DNA from 3 places in the Streptomyces sp. NPDC006691 genome. Region 1 is predicted to be linked to each of the others. Evidence: riboswitches for the same ligand, from Rfam matches in the RefSeq annotation. Region 1 holds a riboswitch; each other region holds the start of a gene.

Region 1 (3,977 bases):
GATCGCGCGGGCGGCGGGCACCGGCAGGTCTCCCTGGCCCAGGTGCAGCACATCGGCGCCGATGGCGTGCGCCACGTCGGCGCGGTCGTTGACCGCGAGCAGCTTGCCGTGCCGGCGGCAGGCATCGGCCAGGACGGCCAGGTGTTCCAGTTCCTCGGCGGCCTCCATGCCCTTGTCGCGCAGCTGCACGATGTCCACGCCGGAGGCCAGGACGGCGTCCAGGAAGGCGGGCAGATCGCCCTGGCGCTTGCGCGCGTCGGTGCACAGGTAGAGCCGGGCGTCGGCGAGCTGCTCACGGGCCGTGGGCATGGAAGGTCCCCCGTTGTGTTCGTCTTCGGCCGGGCCGCGCGGTGTACGGCCGGGTGGACCGGACCGTACACCGCGCGGCTCGCGGCACTGTCGGGTGGGCTCGGCTCAGAGAGCGAGCGCCTGGGCGCGGCGCTTCACCTCCGTGCCGCGATTCTCGCTGAGGGCCTCGGCGGGGGTGCCGGGGAGCGTCGGGTCCGGAGTGAACAGCCACTCCAGCATCTCCTCGTCGGAGAAGCCGTCGTCCCTCAGCAGCGTCAGCGTCCCGGTCAGGCCCTTCACCACCTTGTCGGTGTCGATGAAGGCGGCGGGCACCTGGAGCGCCCTGTTCTCACCGCGGCGCACGGCGATGAGCTGGCCCTCCTTGACCAGCTGCCGTACGCGCGTCACCTCCACGTCCAGCATCTCCGCGATGTCGGGGAGGTGGAGCCAGGCGGGGACGAGAGCATCAATCTTTGCGTCAATCTCGGTCACGGTCCAAGCGTGCCACCTCGCACGGGCACTCGGTACCGGGGTGACCCCTCGGGGGCTGTGCCCCCGTGCCCCTTCCTGGGGGCGGCGCCCCCAGGCCCCCTTCCGGGGCTGTGCCCCGGGCCCCCTCCGGGGCTGTGCCCCCGAGCTCCATTCCGGGGGCGCTGCCCCCGGGCCCCCGCTCCTCAAGCGCCGGAGGGGCTTCATTCGGTTCGGCCGCGGGCCCGGACTCGGCTGCGGGTCCGTGCGGGGTTGCTCGCGCCGTTCCCCGCGCCCCTGACCCCCTTTCGGCCGCGGACCGTGCTCGCTTCTCGCGCCGTTCCCCGCGCCCCTGTAGGTGGCCCCGAGCCCCATGGCGGAACCACGGTCACGCCGGGCCGCGGGCCCGGACTCGGCTGCGGGTACGTGCGGGTTGCTCGCGCCGTTCCCCGCGCCCCTGTAGGTGGCCCCGAGCCCCATGGCGGAACCACGGACACGCCGGGCCGCGCCCCTGTAGGTGGCCCCGAGCCCCATGGCGGAGCCCGGAGTCGCCGTGGGGCGGGCGGGGGTTCTCGTTACGGCAGCGTTGCCGACTTCAGCGGGATGGACGGGTCGGCCGTCTTCGACGGGTCCATCCGGGCGCCCGCGTCGATCAGCTTGCGGCCCTGGGCCAGGTCTCGGGGGCGGCCCACCGCGAGGAGTGCCACCAGGGCACCGTTCCTGAGCCAGCAGACGGACCAGGGCGTCGAGGACGGGTCGCCGCGGTGGATCAGTTCGTCCGTGTCGGTGTGGTGGCCCGCGTACTGGACGAAGCGGCCGAACTGCTCCGACCAGAAGTACGGGACCGGGTCGTAGTCGGTGGGGGCCTCGCCCACGATGTCGGCGGCGACCGTGCGCGGGCCCTGGAGCGCGTTGTCCCAGTGGTGGACCAGGAGGCGCTCGCCGAAGCGGGCCGAGGGGAACGAGGCGCAGTCGCCGACCGCGTACACATCGGGCAGCGAGGTGCGCAGGCGGGCGTCCGCGGTGATCGCGCCCTCGGGGCCGAGCGCGATGTCCGAGCCGGTCAGCCAGCCGGTCGCGGGGCGGGCACCGATGCCGATGACCACCGCGTCGGCCGGCAGCCGGCGCCCGTCGGCGAGCAGCACCTCGCCCGGCACGACCGCCTCGACCCGGGCGCCGGTGAGCAGTTCGGCGCCGGACTCGGCGTACCAGCCGGTCATCGGGGCGGCGACCGCCGCGGGGAGCACCTCGGCCAGCGGGCGATCGGCGGCCTCCACGACGGTGACCTCGCAGCCCGCGTCCCGCGCGGCCGTCGCGAACTCCGCGCCGATCCACCCGGCGCCCACCACCACGATCCGGTGCCGCTGGTCGAGGACCGGGCGCAGCCGGCGCGCGTCGTCGAGGGTGCGCAGGAGGTGGACGCCGGGCACCCCCTGGCTGCCGGGCAGGGTGAGCGGTTCGGCGCCGGTGGCGATGACGAGGGTGTCGTACGCCACCTCGCCCGCCTCGGTCACCACGCGGTGCTCGCCGGGGCGCACCCCGGTGACTTCGAGGCCCAGGCGGAGATCGACGCCGAGTGCCTCGAAGTCCACCTCGAAGGCCGAGCCCTCGGCCTTGCCGAGCAGGACGGCCTTGGACAGCGGGGGCCGGTCGTAGGGCTGGTGGGGCTCGGCGCCGATGAGGGTGATGGCTCCGGTGAAGCCCTGTTCGCGCAGGGCCACCGCGGTCTGTACGCCGGCCATGCCCGCGCCGACGACGACCACGTGCCGCGCTTCGGATTGCGTCTGCTGTTCGCTCACCCGATCACCATAAGCAGCTGACTATTTGTCAGGTAAGGGGCCGGGCCGGGGCGGGCGCCCGGACGCTCCCTTACTGCGCGCTGGGGGCTCGGGCTATGGTGGCAGGCGTAAAGCACTCGCGGGAGCCCGGACGCACCGGGCTGAGAGGGAGGCTGGGCGGCCTCCGACCGTACGAACCTGATCCGGGTCATGCCGGCGAAGGGAGGGGCTGGACGCCCATGCGTTCTTCACAGCGAGGGCCCGGGAACGGGTCCGACGTCCTCGTGGTCGGGGGCGGCATCATCGGGCTCGTCACGGCGTGGCGGGCCGCCCAGCGCGGAATGAGCGTCGCGCTGGTCGATCCGGAGCCGGGCGGCGGGGCCGCCCAGGTCGCGGCCGGGATGCTCGCCGCCGTCACCGAACTCCACTACGGCGAGCAGACGCTGCTCGCCCTGAACGTCGAGTCCGCCCGGCGCTATCCGGCCTTCACGGCCGAGCTCAGCGAGGTCACGGGCCTCGACACCGGCTACCGCGCCTGCGGCACCCTGGCCGTGGCGCTCGACTCCGACGACCGCGCCCACCTGCGCGAGCTGCACGCCCTCCAGGCCCGCTGCGGCCTGGAGTCGGAGTGGCTGTCCGGGCGCGACTGCCGGCGTCTGGAGCCCATGCTCGCGCCCGGGGTGCGCGGCGGGCTCCGCGTGGACGGCGACCACCAGGTCGACCCGCGCCGACTGGCCAAGGCCCTGGTCGCCGCCTGTACGGGGGCCGGGGTGCGCTTCGAGCGCGGCTGGGCCGAGCGGCTCTCGGTGGTACGTGAGCGGGCGGCGGGAGTCGTCCTCGCGGACGGCACCGAGCTCGCGGCCGGCCAGGTGGTGCTCGCCGCGGGCAGCCTCAGCGGTCGTCTCGCGGGCCTACCGGACGAACTCCTTCCGCCGGTGCGCCCGGTGAAGGGCCAGGTCCTGCGCCTGACCGTGCCGCCCGCCTACGCGCCGTTCCTGTCCCGGACCGTGCGGGCGGTGGTGCGGGGCAGCGACGTGTACCTCGTACCGCGCGAGAACGGCGAGCTGGTCGTCGGCGCCACCAGCGAGGAACTCGGCTGGGACACCACGGTCACCGCGGGCGGGGTCTACCAACTCCTGCGCGACGCCCATGAGTTGGTGCCCGGGATCACGGAGTTGCCGCTCACCGAGACCCGGGCCGGGCTTCGTCCCGCCTCCCCCGACAACGCGCCGCTGCTCGGCCCGACCGCGCTGCCCGGGCTGCTGCTCGCCACCGGGCACTACCGCAACGGGGTGCTGCTCACGGCGGTCACCGGCGATGTCATGGCCCATGCCCTGACCACCGGTGAACTGCCCGACGAGGCACGCCCGTTCACCCCTCGACGCTTCACCTCCGCACCTCGGGAGCTGACGACCGCATGACCATCTCCGTCAACGGCGAGCC
Region 2 (3,977 bases), on a different contig from region 1:
CGCTGCTTCCCGGCCACGGCGGCATCATGGACCGCCTCGACTCCCTGCTGCCCACGGCCCCGGTGGTGTGGCTGCTGTTGGCGGTCTTCGTAGGAACTGGCTGACCTGCGTTTTCTTATCGCTTTGAACGGTTGAGGGCTCCTCGTCCACAGGACGGCGAGCCCTTTTCCGTACGTCTGAGACACTTGAGGAACCATGCCCAAGCCCGGAGAACTCACTTTCGTCGCCCCCCGCGGAGCCAAGAAGCCGCCGCGGCACCTCGCCGACCTCTCGCCCGCCGAGCGCAAGGAAGCCGTCGCCGCGATCGGCGAGAAGCCGTTCCGCGCCAAGCAGCTCTCGCAGCACTACTTCGCGCGGTACGCGCACGACCCGGCGGAGTGGACCGACATCCCGCTCGCCGCGCGCGGCCGGCTCCAGGAGGAGCTGCTGCCCGACCTGATGTCCGTCGTGCGGCACATCTCCTGCGACGACGACACCACCCGCAAGACGCTGTGGAAGCTGCACGACGGGACGCTCGTCGAGTCCGTCCTGATGCGCTACCCGGACCGGGTGACCATGTGCATCTCCTCGCAGGCCGGCTGCGGCATGAACTGCCCGTTCTGTGCCACCGGCCAGGCGGGCCTGGACCGCAACCTGTCGACCGCCGAGATCGTGCACCAGATCGTCGACGGCATGCGCGCGCTGCGCGACGGCGAGGTGCCCGGCGGCCCGGCGCGCCTGTCCAACATCGTCTTCATGGGCATGGGCGAGCCGCTCGCCAACTACAAGCGGGTCGTCGGCGCGATCCGCCGCCTCACCGACCCCGAGCCGGACGGCCTGGGCCTGTCCCAGCGCGGCATCACCGTCTCCACCGTGGGCCTGGTCCCGGCCATGCACCGCTTCGCCGACGAGGGCTTCAAGTGCCGCCTCGCGGTGAGCCTGCACGCCCCCGACGACGAGCTGCGCGACACCCTCGTCCCGGTCAACACCCGCTGGAAGGTCCGCGAGGTCCTCGACGCCGCGTGGGAGTACGCCGAGAAGTCCGGGCGCCGCATCTCCATCGAGTACGCCCTGATCCGCGACATCAACGACCAGGCGTGGCGCGGTGATCTGCTCGGCCGGCTCCTCAAGGGCAAGCGGGTGCACGTCAACCTCATCCCGCTGAACCCGACGCCGGGCTCCCAGTGGACGGCCTCGCGGCCCGAGGACGAGAAGGCGTTCGTCGAGGCCATCGCGGCCCACGGCGTGCCCGTCACCGTCCGCGACACCCGCGGCCAGGAGATCGACGGAGCCTGCGGCCAGCTCGCCGCCTCCGAGCGGTAGCCCGCAGCGGGCCGACGAGGGGCCGGCATCCGTAGGGGCGCCGGCCCGGGGCCGTGCCGGGGCCGTTGTCCGAAGGGCAGAACGGCCGGAGGCAGGTCAGGGGGCCCGTGTAACCTGGCTGGAAACATCTGCATATTCCGACAGGGGAGCGCCACAGCGCTGAGAGTGCGGTACCCGCAAGGGATACGGACCGCAGACCCTCTGAACCTTGCCCCGGTCATTCGGGGTAGGAAGTTCGGCGATTACTCAAGCTGTTGCGCCCTGCCCGCACGACCCCGCGTCGTGCGGGCAGGGCCGCGTCTCTTCCTGGTCATCTCCAGGAGGAATGAAGAAATGCGCAGTACCAAGAGGCTCGCGGCCGGCGCGCTCGCCGCCGCCCTCGGGGTCACCACGCTCGCGGCCTGCGGCGGATCGGACGGCACGAAGGCGTCCGGTACGGCCAGTGGGTCCGGCGGCAAGACCGTGACGCTCGTCAGCCACGACTCGTTCAACGCCTCCGCCCCGGTCCTCAAGGCGTTCACCGCCGAGACGGGGTACACCGTCAAGGTCCTCAAGAGCGGGGACGCGGGCGCGGCCCTCAACCAGGAGATCCTCACCAAGGGCTCCCCGCGCGGCGACGTGTTCTTCGGCGTCGACAACACCCTGCTCTCGCGCGCCCTCGACAACGGCATCTTCACCTCGTACGAGGCCAAGGGCCTGGACCGGGTGCCCGCCGATGTCCAGCTGGACAAGGACAAGCACCGGGTCACGCCCGTCGACACCGGCGACATCTGCGTCAATTACGACAAGAAGTACTTCGCGGACAACAAGCTCAGCCCGCCGCAGTCCTTCGACGACCTGATCAAGCCCGAGTACAAGGACCTCCTCGTCACGGAGAACGTGGCGACCTCGTCCCCGGGCCTCGGCTTCATGCTCGGCTCGGTCGCCAAGTACGGGGACGGCGGCTGGCAGGACTACTGGAAGAAGCTGAAGGCCAACGGCGTCAAGGTCGTCGACGGCTGGGAGCAGGCCTACAACACGGACTTCTCCGGCTCGGCCGGCGGCAAGAAGGCCAAGGGCGACCGCCCGCTGGTCGTCTCCTACGCCTCCAGCCCGCCCGCCGAGGTGATCTACGCCGACCCGAAGCCGGCGGAAGCCCCCACCGGCGTCGCCACCGGCACCTGCTTCCGCCAGACCGAGTTCGCGGGCCTGCTCAAGGGCGCCAAGAACGAGGCCGGCGGCAAGGCGCTCCTGGACTTCCTGATCTCCAAGAAGTTCCAGGAGGACATGCCGCTCCAGATGTTCGTGGACCCGGTCGCCAAGGACGCCGCCCTGCCCGCGGAGTTCACGAAGTACGGCGCGAAGATCACCGAGTCGACGACCGTCGCCCCCGACAAGATCGCCAAGAACCGTGACCAGTGGGTCAAGACGTGGTCCTCGCTCGTCCTGAAGTAGACGACCCCGAGCCGGACCGCCCCGAGCCGGACCACCCCGAGCCGGACCGCCCCGGGGGCGAGGCGCGGCCGGGCGCGGCGCGGCGCGGTGCGCTGCGCCGCGGCGGGGTGCGCTTCGCGCTCATGGCGCCGCCGCTCGTGTTCTTCGCGCTGTTCTTCGCCTGGCCCGTGGCCGCCATCGTCGGCCGCGGGCTCAAGGCGGACGGCGCCTGGCAGTTCGGCCGGGTCACCGAGGTCCTCGGCGACCCGGACATCGGCCACGTCCTGTGGTTCACCACCTGGCAGGCACTCGCCTCCACCGCGCTGACCCTCGTGATCGCCCTGCCCGGCGCCTATGTCTTCGCCCGCCTCGACTTCCCCGGCAAACAGCTCCTGCGGGCCGCGGTCACCGTCCCGTTCGTGCTGCCGACCGTCGTCGTGGGCACCGCGTTCCTGGCGCTGCTCGGCCGCGGCGGGCTGCTCGACCAGCTGTGGGGCGTGCGCCTGGACACCACGGTGTGGGCGATCCTGCTCGCGCACGTCTTCTTCAACTACGCGGTCGTCGTACGCACCGTCGGCGGCCTGTGGTCCCAGCTCGACCCCCGCCAGGAGGAGGCCGCCCGCGTCCTCGGCGCGTCCCGCCTCGCGGCCTGGCGCAAGGTCACGCTGCCCGCGCTCGGCCCGGCGGTCGCCGCGGCCGCGCTCATGGTCTTCCTCTTCACCTTCACCTCCTTCGGCGTCGTCCAGATCCTCGGCGGCCCCACCTTCTCCACCCTCGAAGTGGAGATCTACCGCCAGACCGCCGAACTCCTCGACCTGCCGACCGCGGCCGTCCTCACGATCGTGCAGTTCGCGGCGGTGGGCGCGATCCTCGCCGTGCACGCCTGGACGGTACGCCGCCGCGAGAGCGCCCTGAAGCTCGTGGACCCCGCCCAGACGGCACGCCGACCGAGCGGCGCCGCCCAACGCGCCCTGCTCGCCTCGGTCCTGGCGGTCGTCGCCCTGCTGATCCTGCTGCCCATCGGTGTCCTGATCCAGCGCTCCCTGGACACCCCCGACGGCTACGGATTCGGCTACTACCGGGCGCTCCAGGCCGCCGGTGACAACGGGAGCTTCCTCGTGCCGCCCATCGAGGCGATCGGGAACTCGCTCCAATACGCCCTCGCGGCCACCGCCATCGCGCTGGTCGTCGGCGGGCTCGCGGCGGCCGCCCTCGCCCGGCGCGGCACCGGCCGCCTCATGCGGAGCTTCGACGCTCTCCTC
Region 3 (3,977 bases), on a different contig from region 1:
TCGTCGTGGAACTCCCGGGCGGTGTCCGGGTCGAGGGCCAGGTTGAACTGGTCCTCCCAGCGGAACTCGAACCGGGCGTCCGAGAGCGCGTCGTCCCACTCCTGCGCGCCCGGGTGCCCCTTGGCCAGGTCCGCCGCGTGGGCGGCGATCTTGTACGTGATGACACCGGTCTTCACGTCGTCGCGGTTGGGCAGGCCGAGGTGCTCCTTGGGCGTGACGTAGCAGAGCATCGCGGTGCCCCACCAGGCGATCATCGCCGCACCGATGCCGGAGGTGATGTGGTCGTAGGCGGGCGCCACATCGGTGGTCAGCGGCCCCAGGGTGTAGAACGGGGCCTCTTCGCAGATCTCCTGCTGGAGGTCGATGTTCTCCTTGATCTTGTGCATCGGGACGTGTCCCGGGCCCTCGATCATCGTCTGTACGTTGTGACGCTTGGCGATCGTGTTGAGTTCCCCGAGCGTGCGCAGCTCCGCGAACTGCGCCTCGTCGTTGGCGTCCGCGATGGAGCCGGGGCGCAGGCCGTCACCGAGCGAGTACGTCACGTCGTAGGCCGCGAGGATCTCGCAGAGCTCCTCGAAGTTCTCGTACAGGAACGATTCCTTGTGGTGCGCCAGGCACCAGGCCGCCATGATCGAACCGCCGCGCGAGACGATGCCGGTCTTGCGGCGGGCGGTCAGCGGGACATAGCGCAGCAGCACGCCGGCGTGGACCGTCATGTAGTCGACGCCCTGCTCGGCCTGCTCGATGACCGTGTCCTTGTAGATGTCCCAGGTCAGTTCCTCGGCGCGGCCGTCGACCTTCTCCAGCGCCTGGTAGAGCGGGACCGTGCCGATGGGGACGGGGGAGTTGCGCAGCACCCACTCGCGGGTGGTGTGGATGTTGCGGCCCGTGGAGAGGTCCATGACCGTGTCCGCGCCCCATTGCGTGGCCCACGTCATCTTGTCGACCTCCTCCTCAATGGAGGAGGTGACCGCGGAGTTCCCGATGTTGGCGTTGACCTTCACCAGGAACCGCTTGCCGATGATCATCGGCTCGATCTCGGGGTGGTTGATGTTGGCGGGCAGCACGGCGCGGCCCGCCGCGATCTCCTCGCGGACCACCTCGGGGGAGACGTTCTCGCGGATCGCGACGTACTCCATCTCCGGGGTGATCTCGCCGCGACGGGCGTACGCGAGCTGGGTGACGGCCTGGCCGCCGCGGCCCCGGCGGGGCTGGCGCGGGCGGCCGGGGAACACCGCGTCGAGGTTCTTGAGCCCGCCGCGCGGCGAGGTGTGCTTGATGCCGTCGTCCTCGGGGCGGACCGGGCGGCCCGCGTACTCCTCGGTGTCGCCGCGCCCGATGATCCAGTTCTCACGGAGCGGGGCGAGGCCACGGCGGACGTCGGTCTCGACGCTCGGGTCGGTGTACGGGCCCGAGGTGTCGTACAGCGTCACGGCCTTGCCGTTGGTGAGGTGCACCTGACGGACCGGCACCTTGAGGTCGGGGCGCGATCCCTCCACGTACCCCTTGTGCCAGCCGATGGACTTCCCGCTCTCCTCAGTGCTGGAGGCAGGCGTGCGTGCGTCCTGAATGGTCATGAGACCTACTCCCTACGCCGGCATTACCCGGTAACAGGTTCGGCGGTCGGCGCAGCCGTTTCCGTACGATTCGTACGGTTCTCAGCGCCCTCTCAGCCCGGTGCTCCGAGCTCCCGCGTGTGCAAAGGTGTCACCACGCTAGCGTCATCACTGGCGCGCTGAACAGAGGGCCCCCTGTGTTCTTGCGATGATCGGGCGGTGACCTCACCAGAACCGCACCCTCCGCACCAGCACGGCGGACACGGCCACGGGCACGGCCACTCGCACGCGCACGGACCCGCCACCCCCGTCTCCAAGCACCTGCGCAAGGTCATCGCCGCCGTGCTGATTCCTTTCTCCACGGCGGTACTTGTGGGTCTGGTGGTGCTCTGGCCCGGCGGCGCCCCGCCGCACCAGCGCACCGGCGTCGGCTTCGACCGCCAGACCCAGCAGGCCAAGGTCGTCAAGGTCGAAGAAGTCGACTGCGCATCGGTCAACGCCGGACAGGCCCCGTCCAACGGCGACACCTCCACCGCCGAGAGCCAGCGGGCCAGGAGCACCGAACAGCGGGTGTGCAAGAAGGCCACGGTCGAGGTCACCTCGGGCAAGGAGAAGGGCCGCACCTTCACCGAGATCGTCCAGCCCGACTCGCCCCGCCAGCTGCACACCGGCCAGGGCGTGATCGTCGCGTACGCCCCCGACGCACCGCACGACCTGCAATATTCGGTGACCGATGTGAACCGCCGGTTCCCGATGGCACTGCTCGCGGGGATCTTCGCGCTCGCGGTGGTGGTCGTCGGCCGGCTGCGCGGGGTGATGGCGCTGGTAGCCCTGGTGGTCTCCTTCGCCGTGCTGACGCTGTTCATCCTTCCGGCGGTGTTGCAGGGCTCCAACCCGCTCCTGGTAGCGGTGGTCGGGGCGAGCGCCATCATGCTGATCGCGCTCTACATGTGCCACGGCCTGTCCGCGCGCACCTCGGTCGCCGTCCTCGGCACCCTCGTCTCGCTGATGCTGATCGGGCTGCTCGGCTCGCTCTTCATCGGCTGGGCCTCGCTGACCGGCAACACGGACGACAACACGGGCCTGATCCACGGCCTCTACCCGCACATCGACATGTCCGGCCTGCTGCTCGCGGGCGTCATCATCGGATCGCTCGGCGTACTCGACGACGTGACGGTCACACAGACATCGGCGGTCTGGGAGCTGCACGAGGCCAACCCGACCATGGGCCCGCGCGGCCTGTACCGGGCGGGCATCCGGATCGGCCGCGACCACATCGCGTCGGTGGTCAACACCCTGGTGCTCGCCTACGCGGGCGCCGCGCTGCCCCTGTTGCTGCTGTTCTCGATCGCGCAGAGCAGCGTGGGCACGGTGGCCAACAGCGAGCTGGTCGCCGAGGAGATCGTCCGCACCCTGGTCGGCTCGATCGGCCTGGTCGCCTCGGTGCCGCTGACCACGGCGCTCGCCGCCCTGGTGGTCTCCGCAGACCGGCCGGGCACGGGGTCGGCCGGGCCGCGCGCGGGTGCGGTACGCGGTGGGGGCGGTCACCGCCGCAAGAAGTAGCGGGTCAGCCGGCGTTCTCCTCGGCGAGGATGCGCCCGAGTGCCTCCTCCAAATGCTCGTCGGACTCCCCGAGCGTCCACTCCTGCCCGAGCGGTACGAGCTTGTCGGTGCGGTCGAGGAAGGCCACGAGCGGCGCCGCGCCGGCCCGGAACAGTGCCGTGTCCGCGCCCACCTGAAGCCGGATGTGGACGTCCGAGAGCTCCTCCGGCTCGCTGGGCTCGATTCTCACATCGCCGTCCCCGGTTGCCCCGTTGATGCCGTCGAGCAGCAATTCACGGCCGAACGCCCAGGTCACGGGTGCGTCGCCGGGAAGGTGGAAGGTCATGCGCACCGCGTAGGGGTCGGTCGCCTCGTACCTCAGCTCCACCGGGATCTTGAAGGAAAGCTCCTCGGAGACGAGGAAGCTCATCATCACTTCTGCCTGAACCGATTCACGCATCGCACGTACCCCGCTTTTGCCGAAACTGGCCAGGAATGATCCCGCATGGCCCTCTTGACGCAATCGTGCTGGAAGCCCCTACAGATCACAAGGAGTGATATTTCAGATACTGATAGAGAAGGCCAGAGTGCGGAACAGGCCACCCACTTCGCCACGCAGCTGCTCGATGGCGGGAAGCAGACGTTCTTCCTGGTGAAGGGGTACGGAAATGGCCATCGTGGCAGCACTGGAACCGGCCGTGATCGGGATCGCCGCGCAGACCGTACCGAGGGCGTACTCCTGCCGTTCGATCACGGGTTGCATACGCTCCGTAGCCGCCAGCCGCTCCGAAAGGGTGCGTCGGTCCCGCACGGTGAAGGGTGTGATGGCCTCGACCGGATGCCGGTCCAGATAGTCCTCGCGGGTGCGCTCGTCGAGCT

Evidence for each region. A riboswitch is a leader RNA that binds a small molecule or an ion and turns the genes downstream of it on or off. The one in region 1 is predicted to bind thiamine pyrophosphate.
Region 2: another riboswitch for thiamine pyrophosphate. It lies ahead of ACFYNP_RS26090 (thiamine ABC transporter substrate binding subunit); the one in region 1 lies ahead of thiO (glycine oxidase ThiO).
Region 3: another riboswitch for thiamine pyrophosphate. It lies ahead of thiC (phosphomethylpyrimidine synthase ThiC); the one in region 1 lies ahead of thiO (glycine oxidase ThiO).

Annotation. Positions count from the first base shown of each region.
Region 1 covers NZ_JBIAGW010000020.1:121,031-125,007, forward strand. Annotated here, with positions in the region: gene thiE (thiamine phosphate synthase) at 1-309, opposite strand, end outside; gene ACFYNP_RS32015 (Rv2175c family DNA-binding protein) at 415-780, opposite strand; gene ACFYNP_RS32020 (NAD(P)/FAD-dependent oxidoreductase) at 1,332-2,498, opposite strand; TPP riboswitch at 2,664-2,776, shown strand; gene thiO (glycine oxidase ThiO) at 2,774-3,955, shown strand; gene thiS (sulfur carrier protein ThiS) at 3,952-3,977, shown strand, end outside.
Region 2 covers NZ_JBIAGW010000013.1:102,726-106,702, reverse strand. Annotated here, with positions in the region: gene ACFYNP_RS26100 (phosphatidate cytidylyltransferase) at 1-104, shown strand, start outside; gene rlmN (23S rRNA (adenine(2503)-C(2))-methyltransferase RlmN) at 196-1,302, shown strand; TPP riboswitch at 1,435-1,553, shown strand; gene ACFYNP_RS26090 (thiamine ABC transporter substrate binding subunit) at 1,636-2,736, shown strand; gene ACFYNP_RS26085 (ABC transporter permease) at 2,859-3,977, shown strand, end outside.
Region 3 covers NZ_JBIAGW010000001.1:688,928-692,904, reverse strand. Annotated here, with positions in the region: gene thiC (phosphomethylpyrimidine synthase ThiC) at 1-1,577, opposite strand, end outside; TPP riboswitch at 1,570-1,704, opposite strand; gene ACFYNP_RS03105 (YibE/F family protein) at 1,776-3,119, shown strand; gene ACFYNP_RS03100 (SsgA family sporulation/cell division regulator) at 3,124-3,558, opposite strand; gene ACFYNP_RS03095 (IclR family transcriptional regulator) at 3,661-3,977, opposite strand, start outside.